DNA from 2 places in the Stenotrophomonas sp. PS02301 genome. Region 1 is predicted to be linked to the other one. Evidence: riboswitches for the same ligand, from Rfam matches in the RefSeq annotation. Region 1 holds a riboswitch; the other holds the start of a gene.
The links. A riboswitch is a leader RNA that binds a small molecule or an ion and turns the genes downstream of it on or off. The one in region 1 is predicted to bind glycine.
Positions count from the first base shown of each region.

Region 1 (8,171 bases):
CAGCTCCGCGCCCGAGCCACTGGCGAACATCAGCGGGATCGCGCCGAACAGCGCGGCCAGCGTGGTCATCAGGATCGGCCGGAAGCGCAGCAGGGCGGCCTGGTGGATCGCCTGACGTGGCGCCATGCCGTGCTCGCGCTCGGCCTCCAGCGCGAAGTCGATCATCATGATCGCGTTCTTCTTGACCAGCCCGATCAGCAGCACGATGCCGATCACCGCGATCAGGTCCAGGCTGCGCCCGCTGACCAGCAACGCAAGCAACGCGCCCACCGTGGCCGAGGGCAGGGTGGAGAGAATGGTGATCGGATGGATGAAGCTCTCATAGAGCACGCCCAGCACCAGGTACATCACCACCACCGCCGCCAGCACCAGCCACAACGTGCTCGACAGCGACGCGCGGAACGCATCGGCCGCCCCCTGCAGGCGAAGCTCTACGCTGGCCGGCAGGCCGATCGCGGCGCGTGCGCCTTCGATGGCCTGCACCGCTTCGCCCAGCGATGCCTGCGGGGCGAGGTTGAAGGAGAACGTCACCGCCGGGAACTGGCCGACATGGTTGATCAGCAGCTGCGCGGGGCGCTGTTCGATCCGGGCGATGCCGCCCAGCGGCACCTGCCGCCCGTCCGGCCCGGTGACGTGCAGGCGGGCGATCGCATCCGGGCCGAAAGCCACGTCGGGGCGCGCTTCCAGCACCACGCGGTACTGGTTGGCCTGGGTGAAGATGGTCGAGATCTGGCGCTGCCCGAACGCGTCGTACAGCGCATCGGCAATGGTCTCCACGCTGATCCCCAGCCGCGCCGCGGCGACCCGGTCGATCACCACATGCGCCTGCAGGCCTTGGTTCTGCAGATCACTGGCGACGTCGGCCAGTGCCGGTGCCTGCTGCAGGTGCGCGAGCAGGCGCGGCGTCCACGTCTCCAGCTGCGCGATATCCGGGCTGGTCAGGGTGAACTGGTATTGGGTACGGCTGATCCGGTCTTCGATGCCCAGTTCCTGCACCGGTTGCAGATACAGTCTGATGCCCGGGACATGCGCCACGCGCTGCTGCAGCCGCGCGATGATCGCCTGCGCATCGGCATCGCGCTGTGCGTGCGGTTTCAATTCGATCAGAAGACGCCCGCTGTTGAGCGTGGCGTTGTTGCCGTCCACGCCGATGAACGAGGACAGGCTGGCCACGTCCTCATCCTCCAGCAACGCCGCCGACAACGCCTGCTGGCGCTGCGCCATCGCCTGGAAGGAGATCGACTGCGGTGCCTCGCTGATGCCCTGGATCAGCCCGGCATCCTGCACCGGGAAGAAGCCCTTGGGCACCCACACGTACAGCAGCGCCGTCAGCACCAGTGTGGCGACAGTGGCGGCCAGCATCAGCGGCTGGCGCTGCAGCACCCAGTGCAGCTGGCGATCGTAGACCGCCACCACGCGGTCGAACGGGTCGCCCTGCTGCGCCGATTCCTGCCCATCGGCATCGCGACGGGTGGCGTGGCCGGCCTTGAGCAGGCGCGCGCACATCATCGGCGTCAGCGTCAGCGAGACCAGCAGCGAGATGCCGATCGCCACCGCCAAGGTGATCGCGAATTCGTGGAACAGCTTGCCGACCACGTCGGCCATGAACAGCAGGGGGATCAGCACCGCGATCAGCGACAGGGTCAGCGAGATCAGGGTGAAGCCGATCTGCCTGGCGCCCTTCAGTGCTGCCTGCATCGGCGTGGCACCGCGCTCCAGATGACGGGCGATGTTCTCCAGCATCACGATCGCATCGTCCACCACGAAACCGGTGGCGATGGTCAGCGCCATCAGCGTGAGGTTGTTGAGCGAGAAGCCGGCCAGCAGCATCACCCCGAACGTGCCGACCAGCGACAGCGGGACCGCGATGCTGGGAATGATCGTGGCCGGGATGTTGCGCAGGAACAGGAAGGTGACCATCACCACCAGCGCGATCGCGATCAGCAGCTCGTGCTGCACGCCACGGATGGACGCGCGGATCGATTCGGTGCGATCGCTGAGGATGGCCACATCCACACCGGCCGGCAGCGAGGATTGCAGCTGCGGCAGCAGCGCACGCACCTGGTCGACCACGGCGATGACGTTCGCGCCGGGCTGGCGCTGGATGTTGATCAGCACGGCCGGGGTGGTGCCCGACCACGCGGCGAGCTGGCGGTTCTCGGCGCCGTCTTCGATGGTGGCCACGTCGCCCAGACGCAGCGGTGCGCCATCCTTCCAGGCCAGGATCAGGGCGCGGTACTCGGCCACCGAGCGCATCTGATCGTTGGCATCGAGCATGATCGCGCGGGTCGGCCCGTCGAAGCTGCCCTTGGGCAGGTTGACGTTGGCCGTGCCGATCGCGGTGCGGATGCTGGCCATGCTCAGCCCGTTGGCGGCCAGCGCGGACGGATTGACCTGGATGCGCACCGCCGGGCGCTGCCCACCAGCGAGGCTGACCAGCCCGACCCCAGGCAGCTGCGAGAGCCGCTGCGCCATGCGGGTATCGACCAGATCGTGCACCTGCGGGAGCGAGAGGCCCTGCGAGGTCACTGCCAGGGTCAGGATCGGGGTGTCAGCCGGGTTGACCTTGCGGTACACCGGCGGCACCGGCAGGTCGTCGGGCAGGAAGCTGTCGGCGGCGTTGATCGCGGCCTGCACTTCCTGCTCGGCCACGCCGAGCGCGACCTCCAGCGAGAACTGCAGGGTGATCACCGACGCGCCGCCGGAGCTGGTCGAGGACATCTGCTTCAGGCCGGGAATCTGCCCGAGCTGGCGTTCCAGCGGCGCGGTGACCGCGCTGGTGGTGACATCCGGGCTGGCGCCGGGATACAGCGTGGTGATCTGGATGATCGGGTAATCGACCTGCGGCAGTGCCGCGACCGGCAGCAGGCGGTAGGCCATCACGCCGGACAGCAGCAGCGCCACCATCAGCAGCGTGGTCGCGACCGGGCGCTCGATGAAGGGGCGCGAGAGGTTCATGCGCCGGTCCGTGGCGGGTCCTGCTCCACCACCTCGACCTTGGCGCCTTCGCGCAGCCCGTCGATGCCTTCCACCACCACGCGCTCGCCGGCCTTGAGGCCTTCGCGCACCGAGACGCGTTCGCCATCGGCCGGGCCGAGCACCACGGTGCGCAGCGATGAGGTGTCATCGGCCGCGATCACATAGACGTAGCTGCCCTTGCTGCCGAACTGCACGGCGGCATTGGGAATCACCACCGCATCGCTGCTGCTGACCTGCAGACGCACGTTGACGAACTGGTTGGGGAACAGTGATTCATCGGTATTGGCGAACTGCGCGCGCAGTTTCAGCGTGCCGGTGGCGGTATCGATGCGGTTGTCCAGGCTGGAGAGCACCCCGTCGCCCAGTGCAGTGCGCTCCTCGCGGTCCCAGGCTTCCACGGTCAGCCGGGGATTGGCGCGTGCGGCAGCCACCACCGCCGGCAGGTCCGGCTCGGGCACGGTGAACAGCACGCTGATCGGGGTGGTCTGGGTGATGGTGGCCAGCGGCTCGGTATCGCCACTGCGCACCAGGTTGCCGACATCGACGTTGCGCAGGCCCATGCGCCCGGCCACCGGTGCGGTGATGCGGGTGTACTGCAGCTGCAGGCGTGCTTCATCCACCGCCGCCTGGTCGGTCTGGCGGCGGCCCTGCAGCTGGCGGACCTTGCTCTGCTGATCACTGAGGTCCTGCGCGGAGACGAAGTGCTTGCTTTGCAGTTCGGCGAAGCGCTTGAGCTGGCTTTCGGCATTGTCCAACTCGGCCAGGTTCTGCTGCTGGGTACCCAGCGCACGCGAGAGCTGCACCTGGAACGGGCGCGGATCGATCTCGGCCAGCAGCTCGCCGGCGGTGACGTGCTGGCCCTCGGAGAATGCCAGCCGCAGCAGCTCGCCATCCACGCGGCTGCGGATGCTCACCGTATGCAGCGGGGTCACCGTGCCCAGCGCTTTCAGGCGCACCACCAGGTCTTCCTGCGTCGCGGTGGCCACACGCACCGGGGTCGGCTGCGGACCCCCGGACGGGCCGGCGGCGGGGGCGGGCGAGAGCAGTTTCCATGCAGCGATGGCGGCCAGGCCGACACCGGCAGCGATCAACAGCGGTGTGGCGAAACGACGGCGAGACGACGGGGGCGTTGAAGCGGACATACGCATCCTGCGCACCCTCCACCGGAGCAGTGCGTCCATGGGGACCGGCCGACGGCGGCAGGTCAACGGGGGAGAGGGTGTCTGGCGGGGCAGCGGGTGGAACACCGCCGCGTGGCTGGATGCCGTTCGAATGGAACGGGAGCGCCATGATACAGGGCCGGGCCGCTCAAGCTCCCGTGACCTTGGTCATGCCCGCGGGTGCGTCAATGCACCTCGTCGCGGTACACGAACTTCGGCATTTCCCACTTGAAGTGGATGGCCAGCAGGCGGAACAGGAAGCCGCCGCCCAGGCACCACAGCGTGGCCGCGTTGAGCGACACGCCGAGTTCCAGCAGGGCCAGGTAGGCCGCGCCGGTGAGCAGGGTGATCACCGCATACAGTTCTTTCTGGAAGATCAGCGGCACCTCGTTGCACAACACATCGCGCAGCACGCCGCCGAACGCACCGGTCAGCATGCCGGCGATCAGGATGATCGGCACGGTGTGCCCGCCCTCGCGCGCGACCGCGCAGCCGATCAGGGTGAACGCGATCAGGCCCAGGCCATCGAGCACCAGGAAGGTGCGCCGGAAGTGATGCATCCAGCGCGCCACCCAGGTCGCGATCAGTGCCGCGCAGATGGTGAAGCCCAGGTACTCCGGGTGCTTCACCCAGCCCAGCGGGTAGTGGCCGAGCACGATGTCGCGCAGCGAGCCGCCGCCGAGCGCGGTGACGCAGGCGATGATGACCACGCCGAACAGGTCCATGCGGCGGCGACCGGCCGACAGCGCGCCGGTCATGGCTTCGGCCGAGATGGCGATGAGGTAGATCAGGGAGAGCAGCATGGGGGGCTCCGGGAAACACGTCAGGCGGGGGACGGAAACGCACACGCCTCACGCCAGCGCCGCTGCACTGTCGTGGGGTGGGATTCCGTTGCCGCTCCCGCTGTCCTTTTGCCTGAGAGTTCGGTGGCCAAAGCCACGTGCCCCTTCGGCGGGTCATTGAAGACCTCTCTCCAGATCGGCGTGTCGGATGCATGGTTGGTGGCTGTGCAGCCACCGGCCTGAGCGATTATGGGAGCCTGCGCCTTCGGCGGGCGCCAGCGCGGCGCCTCTCTCCTGCATCCGGGGCGGATTCTAGCAGCCGCCGGGCCCGTGCCGGGGGATAATCCCGGTATGCCCGCTGAACCCGCCCTCTGGTACCTGTACCTGCTTGAATGCCGCAACGGCAGCTATTACGCCGGCATCAGCAACGACGTGGACGCGCGCTTCCAGGCCCATCTGGCCGGCAAAGGGGCGAAATACACCCGGGCCAACCCGCCGGTGAAGGTGCTGGCGATGCGCGCCTACCCGGACCGCGCGGCGGCGTCGAAGGCCGAGTGGCAGCTCAAGCGGCAACCGCGCGAGCGCAAGCTGGCGTGGCTGGCGCTGCCCGATCCCACGTAGCCCCGCGTGCGGGTTGTTCGGGCCTTCGTTGGCGGCATACCATCGACCCTCGTTCGTTGATCCGCTTGCCCAAGCCCTGGAGTGCCATGTCCCGCGATCTGTCGTTGTACCCGGAAGATGAGAATGGCGATGTGCTCTGGAACATGCTGCAGGACGGCGATGATCTGACGATTCCGCGCGAGGTGGATTTCGCGCTGATCTTCCCGACCCAGGATGTGGCGATCGCCTTCGCCGTGCACCTGCTCAAGAACGACCAGAAGGTGTCCTTCGCCGCCTACGACGGCAACGATGACTACCCGTGGCAGGTGGTGGTGCATCCGCTGATGCTGCCGACCCACCAGAACATCGCCGGCTTCGAAGGTCTGCTGGCCAGCGAGGCGGTCTCCTACAGCGGCCAGGTGGATGGCTGGGGATGTCTGTCGCAGGGATGATCAGGGCGTGGGCGGTCGTTTCGGCCGGCGATCGTCCTGTGCATCGCCGAAGATGATCCGCGCGCTGCGCTGGTAGCTCCAGTACGCCACCGCCCAGTTCAACAGCACCACCACGCGGTTGCGGAAGCCGATCAGGAAGAACACGTGCGCGGCCAGCCAGAACCACCAGGCCAGCACGCCGGAGAGCTGCAGCCGGCCGAGGTGGACGATCGCGGCCATGCGGCCGATGGTGGCCAGGTTGCCGAAGTCCTTGTACTTGAACGGACCCGGCGCGGGCTTGCCGGCCAAGCGCGTCTGGATCGTGGTGGCCACGTGCTTGCCCATCTGCTTGGCCGCCGGGGCGACGCCGGGTACCGGCTTGCCGTCGGCCTGGGTCAGTGCCGCCAGGTCACCGGCAACGAATATCTCCGGGTGACCCTCCAGGGTAAGGTCAGGCTGCACCGGCACGCGGCCGGCGCGGTCCAGTGGCACCTCCAACGTACGTGCCAGCGGTGAGGCGGCGACACCGGCGGCCCAGACCACGGTGCGGGCCTCGACGAAGCGCTCGCCGAGCTGGAAGCCTTCGGCATTGATGTCGCTGACCGGCGTGCCGGTGAGCACCTCCACGCCCAGCTTTTCCAGCTGACGGCGCGCCTTGAGCGAGAGCACCTCGGGGAAGGTGGACAGCACGCGCGGGCCGGCTTCGACCAGGCGGACCTTGGCCGAGGCGGGATCGATATGCCGGAACTCATTGCGCAGCGTGTGCCGCGCGATCTCGGCCAGGGTGCCGGCCAGTTCCACGCCGGTGGGGCCGCCACCGACCACGGCGAAACTCAGCCACGCCGCTTTGCGCGCGGGATCGGGTTCGGCCTCGGCGCGCTCGAAGGCGAGCAGCAGCTTGCGGCGCAGCGCGATGGCATCGTCCAGCGTCTTCAGGCCGGGCGCATCGGCGGCCCATTCGTCGTGGCCGAAGTAGGCATGGGTGGCGCCGGTGCACAGCATCAGGGTGTCGTACGTAATCTGCGTGCCATCGGCCAGCGTCGCGGTGCGCGCGGCCTTGTCGATGCCGGTCACTTCACCCAGGCGCACTTCGACATTGCGCTGGTGACCGAGGATGTGGCGCAGCGGCGCGGCGATATCCGGCGCGGACAGGCCTGCGGTGGCCACCTGGTAGAGCAGCGGCTGGAACAGATGATGGTTGCGACGGTCCACCAGGGTGATGCGCACGTGCGCCGAGGCGAGGGCACGGGTGGCCCAGAGGCCGGCAAAACCGCCACCGATGATGAGCAGGTGGGGCGTGGGATCGCGGGTCATGCTTCACTCCTTGGCGGGCGCCGGAGGGGGGCGGCGCAGGTCGTCTCGTGATGCGGCCCATGGTAGCACGTGAAGCGCGATGTTCACGTCGATGGCCGATACTGGGTTCAGGGGCCATCGCGCTTGCCCGATGGCCGATCCGATCCCGCCCAGGAGACCGAGATGTCCGAACCGGAAAAGCGCATCGCCCTGCTGATCGATGCCGACAACGCACCCTCTTCCAAGATCGATGCGGTGCTGGCTGAAGTCGCCCGCTACGGTGTGGCCAATGTCCGCCGTGCCTACGGCAACTGGAAGAGCCCGCGGCTGAAAGGGTGGGAGTCCGTGCTGCACGAGTACGCGATCCGCCCGATCCAGCAGTTCGCCTACAGCCGTGGCAAGAATGCCTCGGACATGGCGATGGTGATCGACGCGATGGACATGCTGTACGCACGCAATCTGGATGGCTTTGCGATCGTCTCCAGCGATGCGGATTTCACCCCGCTGGTGATGCGCCTGCTGACCGACGGGGTGAAGGTGTACGGCTTCGGCGAGAAGAAAACGCCCGAGCCGTTCGTCAACGCGTGCTCGAAGTTCACCTACATCGAGGCGCTGGGCCAACCCCATGCGGCCGATCAGGAGGTGGAGCAGGACAACGAGGAAACCCGCCCGCGCAAGAGCGGCCCGGAGCTGCGCAATGACACCCGCCTGGTGCAGATGCTGCGCCGCGCGGTGACCTCGGCCGAAGCCGAGGATGGCTGGTCGCATCTCGGCCCGGTCGGCAGCCAGATCGGCAACCAGGCCTCGTTCGATTCGCGCAATTACGGGTACGGCAAACTCAGCGATCTGCTGGCCGCGACCGGCCTGTTCGAGATGAAGAAGGACGGCAAATCGACCTATGTGCGCGCACTGCCCAAGAAGAGTGC
Region 1 is NZ_JASCOO010000001.1:109,984-118,154, reverse strand. Features, by position in the region: gene QMX81_RS00645 (MdtB/MuxB family multidrug efflux RND transporter permease subunit) at 1-2,958, opposite strand, end outside; gene QMX81_RS00640 (MdtA/MuxA family multidrug efflux RND transporter periplasmic adaptor subunit) at 2,955-4,121, opposite strand; gene QMX81_RS00635 (trimeric intracellular cation channel family protein) at 4,325-4,942, opposite strand; glycine riboswitch at 5,035-5,126, opposite strand; glycine riboswitch at 5,135-5,228, opposite strand; gene QMX81_RS00630 (GIY-YIG nuclease family protein) at 5,273-5,542, shown strand; gene QMX81_RS00625 (ribonuclease E inhibitor RraB) at 5,629-5,973, shown strand; gene QMX81_RS00620 (NAD(P)/FAD-dependent oxidoreductase) at 5,974-7,266, opposite strand; gene QMX81_RS00615 (NYN domain-containing protein) at 7,429-8,171, shown strand, end outside.

Region 2 (8,171 bases), on a different contig from region 1:
AGTGCAGCCGCGAGCAGATCACCAACAGTTACGACAACGCGCTGTTGTACACCGATCACCTGCTCTCGCGCACGATCGGCACACTGAAGGGCATGGACGACTACGACACGGCGATGATCTACCTCTCCGATCATGGTGAATCGCTGGGCGAGAAGGGCCTGTATCTGCACGGTGTGCCGTATGCGATCGCCCCGCAGGAGCAGACCCGCGTACCGATGACGATGTGGTTCTCGCCGTCCTTCGCCGCCAACCGCGGGCTCAACCTGGCCTGCGTGCGGGAGCGCGCAGGCAAGTACACCGACCACGACAATCTGTTCCCGTCGGTGCTGGGGCTGATGCAGGTCAAGACGTCGGTGTATGAACGTGACCGCGATCTGTTTGCGTCGTGCGAGGTTTGAAGCGGAACGACCACTGCTGTCAGCTATTCGCTCTTCCGTTTTGGTCGAGGCAGGCCATACCGTCCGTCGGCGGATAGTCGAGCAAAGACGATGGCTTCGGCTGTGGGTTGGTCTCGAGCCGTTGTTGTTCCCATGCGCACCGACCCACTGTCGACGGGGCGGTGTGGGTGGGTTGGCGGGACCGTTATGCGCCATGGATGGCGCATATCGAGCCCCCATGGACGGGTTCACGGCGGGTCCCGACAACCCGCCCGCACCGACCCAAACCACGATGCAATGACGCCACGCCGTTGACGTTGGCGCTACGATCCCACCCGAACCCTGCTGCCCTGCCCCTTGCGGTGCGCCCGGCGCTTCACTAGCCTTCGCCGGTCTGTCACCACCCAAGGATGTGCCCGTGAACCACCGCCCGCTCCTGCTGGCCCTGGCTGTCAGTGCTGCCGCACTGACGCTGGCGGCCTGCCAGAAGGAACCGTCCCCCGCCGATGCACCGGCCACGGGCACCACCCAGTCCAAGGAAACCGCGGACCAGTTCATCGCCCGCGTCAACGCCGAGTACAAAGCCATGTACCCGGAAATGACCTCGGCCCAGTGGCTGTCTTCGACCTACATCAATGACGATTCCGAGCGCGTCGCGGCCAAGGCCAACGAACGCTGGCTCACCGTGCTCAACGGCTGGATCGCCCAGGCCGGCCAGTACGACGGCCAGCCGATGAGCGAAGACACCAAGCGCCAGATCCACCTGCTCAAGCTGATGACCTCCATGCCCGCCCCGCGCGACCCGGCCAAGCTCTCCGAGCTGACCCGCATCGCCAGCCGCATGGAAGGCGCTTATGGCTCCGGCAAATACTGCACCGATGAAGCCAACCCCCAGACCTGCCGCCAGCTCGGCGATCTGGAACAGGTCCTCGCCCGCAGCCGCGACTACGACGCGCAGCTGGACGCCTGGCAGGGCTGGCATGGAACCACCAAGCCGATGCGCGCTGATTACGAGCGTTTCGTCAGCCTGGTCAATGAAGGTGCCAAAGAAATGGGCTTCGCCGACGCCGGGCAGATGTGGCGCAGCGGCTACGACATGCCGGCCGACCAGATCGGCCCGGAAACCGACCGGCTGTGGGACCAGGTCAAGCCGATGTACGAGCAGCTGCACTGCTATGCCCGTACCAAGCTCGATGCCACGTACGGCAAGGACAAGGCCGAGGTCAACGGCGGCCTGATCGCCGCGCACCTGACCGGCAACATGTGGCAGCAGGACTGGTCCAACCTGTGGGACCAGCTGGAACCGTATCCCGGTGCCGGCAACCTGGACATCACCGCCGCACTGGAAAAGCAGTACCAGACCAACCTCAGTGGCGCACTGGCCAAGGCCGGCAGCGGCGCGAACGTGGAAGCGCTGTACAAGGCGCAGCGTGAGGCCGAACTGCGTACCGCCAAGCAGATGACCGAGCGCGCGCAGGACTTCTATGTCTCGCTCGGCATGCCGGCACTGCCGAAGTCGTACTGGGACAAGACCCAGTTCATCAAGCCGCTGGACCGTGACGTGGTCTGCCACGCCAGCGCGTGGGACATGAACATGGAAGGCGACGTGCGCACCAAGATGTGCATCAAGCCGAACGAAGAGAATTTCACCACGATCTACCACGAGCTGGGTCATATCTATTACGACCTGGCCTACAACCCGCTGCCGCCGTTGTTCCAGGGCGGTGCCAACGACGGCTTCCATGAAGCGATCGGCGACACCATCGTGCTGGCGATGACGCCGCAGTACCTCAACTCGATCGGCCTGGTCGACGCCCCGCAGGAAAGCCGCGAGGCGACCATCAACGCGCAGATGCGCATGGCCCTGAGCGGCGTGTCGTTCCTGCCGTTCGGCCTGATGATCGACCGCTGGCGCTGGGGCGTGTTCGATGGCTCGATCACCCCGGACCATTACAACCAGGCGTGGTGGGACCTGAAGGCCAAGTACCAGGGCGTGGCCCCGGCCAGCGCGCGCGGTGAGGAATTCTTCGATGCGGGCGCCAAGTACCACGTGCCGGGCAACACCCCGTACACCCGCTACTTCCTGGCGCGCATCCTGCAGTTCCAGTTCTACAAGGGCCTGTGCGATGCCTCCGGTTACAAGGGTCCGCTGCATCAGTGCAGCTTCTACGGCAACAAGGAAGCCGGCCAGAAGTTCTGGGCCATGCTGAGCAAGGGCGCCAGCCAGCCGTGGCAGGCCACGCTGAAGGAAATCACCGGCGGCGACAAACTCGATGCCGGCCCGATGATCGAGTACTTCACCCCGGTCAACGAATGGCTCAAGCAGCAGAACCAGGGCCAGATGTGCGGTTGGCAGGTGCCGGCGGCCACCGCTGCGGCCCCGGCCGCACCGACGGCGCGCGCGGCACCGTAACCCGTGGGTTGGGCCGGGCCCGCCCGGCCGCAGCCCGCAACGAAAAAACCGGCCGAAAGGCCGGTTTTTTCATGCGCTTCCACGCAGGGCGTGGCGCTACGACGTGGGTTTCAGGGCGGCCGCCAGCTCGGTCTTGAACTGCTCGAAGTCCATGCCGTCGGCCTTGGCCTCGGCGTGCGCGGCATCCTTCAACGCATCCGAGTACACCAACCGGACCGGCGTGCCCTGCCGCTCGTGCAGTTCGGCGGCCTGCATGATCAAGGCCAGCACGCGTGCCGCGCTGGTGGTCTGCCCCGCGATGCGTCCGTCCATGCCCAGCACCCACTCACCCTCGCGGCGCACCACACCGGCCAGCAGCGTGCGTTGCTGGTCGCGCAGTTCGGCATGCGGCTCGACCGGCGGGGTGGCGGCCTGCTCGCGGTTGGCGGCCTGGGTTTCGCGGCGCCGGCGGATGTCGCGGCGCAGTTTGGAGGTGGTCGACATGGGGAAATCCGGACTGCGGCAAAGCGCCAAGGATACCGCACGGACCCTGGCGAGCCCGTATCGCAGCACGGGCGGCCCTCTCAATCCAGGACCTTGCCGTGCCGCCAATAGCCCATGAAGGTGATGGCCTGGCGGTCGATACCACAGGTTTTGACCAGGTGCCGGCGGACCGCCATCACCGCGCCGGCCTCGCCGGCGACCCAGGCATACAGCCCGCCGCCCGGCGCACTGGCCTGCTCCCACAGGATGTCCTGATCGATGTCGATCTCGGCCAGTTCCTGCTCACCATGGCGCGTACCGGAGGGACCGACCCGGGCCCGTACCGCGTCCTGCAGCCGCTGACCATGCGCGGCGCCCTCGCGGGCCAGCCAGAACAGCTGCGCACCGGGCGGTGCCTGCAGCGGCATTACATCCGCCTCGTGCTCCACCTCCAGGAAGGCCTGCACGTCCGGCGGCTGCGGCCACTGCGCCAAGTCTTCCAGAATGCCGGCCACGGCTGGCAGCGCAGTGTCATCGGCCACCAACAGCACGCGCTTCACCTGCGCCGGCGGCTTCCACTCGTAGCCCTCGCTGCTGTGCTCGACCCGCGCATCGGGCGCCAGCAGTCCGACCCGATCGCCGACACGTGCCTGCATGGCCACACGCGAGGCGGGGCCGGTCTCGCCGTGCAGCACGAAATCGACATCAACTTCGCCCACTTCAGGGCGCAGCGCACGGATGGTGTAGGTGCGCATCGGCGCACGCTCGGTGTCGGGCAGCGCGCGATAACGCGCGTACCAGTCCTCGCCCTGCGGCACCTCGGGGGCTGGCTGGCCGGGTAGCGGGAAGAACACCTTGATACGCTGATCCGGCCCGTCGGTCTTCATGTTGGCCACATCGGGCGCAGCGAAGACCATGCGGGTAAGCGACGGAGAGAGAACGGTGCGCTGCTTGAGCGCGACATCGAACAGGCGGTAGGTCTGATGGGCAGCCATGCAATCACCCTGAGTTGCGGCGGACGCGGCGTCCGCAGGGGAGCGTATTGGCTGTCGTGGAGCACGAACTGGCTGGCGAAGGCACAGGATACGCCGCAGTCGCGCAATGGCAATGCCGCCACGCCTGCGTTGTGTGCAGGCGTGGCATGCATGCGGCTCACTCGATGGGCGTGAGCAGGTCGCGGCGGCGTTCGCAGCGCCGCTCCCAGTACCAGAAGACGGCACCGATGGCGAAGAAGCCCGCGTAGCCCAAGGCCAGGTGCATCGGGCTGCTGCTGAGCATCGGCGAGACCACGCCGGCCACCACCGTGTTGATCATCAGCTGGATGAACATCTGCATCGAGGACGCCAGGCCGCGCTGATGCGGGTACATGTCCAGCACGGCCAGCGCCAGGATCGGGAAGATCAAGGCCATGCCGACGCCGCCCAGGAAGATCGGCATCACCGCCCACGGCAGCGCGATCTGCGGTACCGATGCCACGTAGCCGAAGTTCAACAGCGCCGAGACCGCGCACAACGCAAACCCGATCGCGATCTGTCGCTGCGGCACGATCCGCCCGGCCATGCGCCCGGACAGGAACGAGCCCACGGTCATGCCGCCGATGGTGGGAATGAACAACCAGGCAAATCCGCCTTCGCCGAGCTTCAGGTGCTGCATCACGAACACCGGCGCCGAGGCGATATACAGGAAGATGCCGGAGAAATTGAACGCACCGGCTGCAGCAAGACGCAGCAGGCGCGCATTGGAACCCATCCGCGCATAGCTGCGCAGCAGTTCCCGCATCGACAGTGGCGTGCGCGCCTCGACCGGATGGGTTTCGGGCAGCCACTTGCCGGTGGCCAGCAGCAACACCACGCCGAACAGCACCAGGAACCAGAAGATCAACGGCCAGTCGCCGCCGCCGAGCAGGATCCAGCCACCGATGATCGGGGCGATCGCCGGGGCGACGCCGAAGATCATCGAGACCTGGCTCATCAAGCGCTGCGCGTCGGCACCGTGGTACAGATCGCGGATCACGGCGCGGCCGACGATCACACCCACACCGGCCGTCACGCCCTGCAGCGCGCGGAACACCAGCAACGTGGTCATGTCCCGCGACAGCGCACAGCCGATCGAGGCGCCGATGAACAGCACCAGCCCACCGATGATCACCCGCTTGCGGCCGAACGCATCCGAGAGCGGGCCGTGGGCCAGGCTCATCAGCCCATAGAACAGCAGGTACACGCTGATGGTCTGCTGCACCGCGACCTGGTCCACCTGCATGCGGTCGCCCAGCAGCAGGAAGGCGGGAAAGATGGTGTCGATCGAGAACGGACCGAACATCGCCAGGCCTGCGAGCAGCAGGGCCAAGCGGCGGGTCGAGGGTGAGGCGGGCGTCATGCGGGCTTCCGTCAGCGGCCATGCGCACTGCACGGCGGGCGCCTGGCCCGGAACGGGCGGCGCCAGATGAATACGAGGATCCAGTGATCATAGGCCTTTGCCGCCCCCGGCACCATGCCCGGGCCGGGTTTCCGGGGTCCTGCGCGGCTGCGTATTCATGTGCCGGAAAGGCCCAGTGCCCGAAACGGCTGGGCTATAATCGCCGCGCTACATGGTGGGAGAAGCGGACACCCGCTGCCGAAGGCGCAACGCCCGTAATCGCTCAGGCCCGATACCACCCGTACCAAAACTCTGGAGAGACCGGCGAATGCCGGCGCCGAAGGGGCACGAAGCACGCCGATGCGCGCTTTTAAACTCTCAGGCAAAAGGACAGAGGGGCACCCAGGAAGACCGCAAGGTCCGGTGGATCGCTGTCGCCCGCGACGCGCCCTGGCCCGGCCGCCTTCCGAACGTGCGTGCCCACTCTCCGAGATGCCAGCCATGTCCCAGAACACCCCCTCCCTGCGCGAGCTTGAACACAGCCACGCGTTCGTCGAACGCCATATCGGCCCCAACGACGCCGAAATCGCGCAGATGCTCGATGTGGTCGGCCACGCCTCGCTGGACGCACTGACCGATGCGATCGTCCCGGCCGGGATCAAATCGCCGGCACCGCTGGACCTGCCCGAGTCGCTGACCGAAGTGCAGGCACTGGCCAAGATCCGCGCCATCGCCGACAAGAACCAGGTGTTCCGCACCTTCATCGGCCAGGGCTACTACGGCACGCTCACCCCGAACGTCATCCTGCGCAACGTGCTGGAAAACCCGGCGTGGTACACCGCCTACACCCCGTACCAGGCCGAGATTTCGCAGGGCCGCATGGAAGCGCTGATCAACTTCCAGACGCTGTGCGCCGACCTCACGGGCATGGAGATCGCCAACGCCTCGCTGCTGGATGAGGCCACCGCCGCCGCCGAAGCGATGACCCTGGCCAAGCGTTCGGCCAAGTCGAAGTCCGATACCTTCTTCGTGCACGACGCCGTGCACCCGCAGACGCTGGAACTGCTGCGCACCCGCGCCGAGCCGATGGGCATCGTGCTGCGCGTGGGCACCCCGGCCGAGGCGATGGAAGCCGAAGCCTACGGCGTGCTGCTGCAGTACCCGGATACCTTCGGCCATATCGGCGATTACAAGGCGCTGGCCGATGCCGTGCACGCGCGCGGTGGCCTGGTCGCCGTGGCCACCGACCTGCTGGCACTGACCCTGATCGCCGCGCCCGGCGAATGGGGTGCGGACATCGTGGTCGGCAACTCGCAGCGCTTCGGCGTGCCGTTCGGCTTCGGCGGCCCGCATGCCGCTTTCATGGCCTGCCGCGACGCCTACAAGCGCTCGATGCCGGGCCGCCTGATCGGTGTCTCGGTCGATGCGCAGGGCAACGCCGCGTACCGCCTGACCCTGCAGACCCGCGAGCAGCACATCCGTCGCGAGAAGGCGACCTCCAACATCTGCACCGCCCAGGTGCTGCTGGCGGTGATGGCCTCGATGTACGCCGTGTACCACGGCCCGGAAGGCCTGACCCGCATCGCCCGTCGCACCCACCGTCTGGCCAGCATCCTGGCCGCCGCGCTGCGCGGCGCCGGCGTGAATGTCGGCGAGCATTTCTTCGACACCCTGCACGTCAAGGATGTGGACGCCAAGGCGATCCACGACAAGGCTGCGGCGGCGCGCATCAACCTGCGTGCGATCGACAGCGATGCGGTCGGCATCAGCCTGGATGAAACCGCCACCCGCGCCGACATCATCGCGCTGGGCCAGCTGTTCGGTGCGACCGTCGACGTGGACGCGCTCGATGCGGCCACCGCCGATGCGTTGCCGGCCGATCTGGTGCGCACCAGCGCCTTCCTGACCCACCCGGTGTTCAACACCCACCACAGCGAACACGAACTGCTGCGTTACCTGCGTTCGCTGGCGGACAAGGACCTGGCGATGGATCGCACCATGATCCCGCTGGGCAGCTGCACCATGAAGCTCAACGCCACCGCCGAGATGATCCCGGTGACCTGGCCGGAGTTCGCCAACATCCATCCGCTGGCCCCGGCCGACCAGGCTACCGGCTACAAGGACCTGATCGACGGCCTGGAAGCGATGCTGGTCGAGTGCACCGGTTACGACGCGGTGAGCCTGCAGCCGAACTCCGGCGCGCAGGGCGAGTACGCCGGCCTGCTGGCGATCCGCGCCTACCACCGCTCGCGCGGCGAAGGCCATCGCGACGTCTGCCTGATCCCGGATTCGGCGCACGGTACCAACCCGGCCTCGGCCCAGATGTGCGGCATGAAAGTCGTGGTGACCAAGACCGATGCCAACGGCAACGTCGACCTGGAGGACATCCGGGTCAACGCGGAGAAGTACAGCGACCGCCTGGCCGCGCTGATGATCACCTACCCGTCCACGCATGGCGTGTTCGAGGAAGAGGTGGTGGAGATCTGCGAGATCGTGCACAAGCACGGCGGCCAGGTGTACACCGACGGCGCCAACATGAACGCCCTGGTCGGCGTGGCCAAGCC
Region 2 is NZ_JASCOO010000080.1:1,039-9,209, reverse strand. Features, by position in the region: gene QMX81_RS16290 (phosphoethanolamine--lipid A transferase) at 1-398, shown strand, start outside; gene QMX81_RS16285 (M2 family metallopeptidase) at 796-2,790, shown strand; gene QMX81_RS16280 (hypothetical protein) at 2,887-3,273, opposite strand; gene QMX81_RS16275 (siderophore-interacting protein) at 3,354-4,247, opposite strand; gene QMX81_RS16270 (multidrug effflux MFS transporter) at 4,405-5,628, opposite strand; glycine riboswitch at 5,910-6,011, shown strand; gene gcvP (aminomethyl-transferring glycine dehydrogenase) at 6,100-8,171, shown strand, end outside.
Region 2: another riboswitch for glycine. It lies ahead of gcvP (aminomethyl-transferring glycine dehydrogenase); the one in region 1 lies ahead of QMX81_RS00635 (trimeric intracellular cation channel family protein).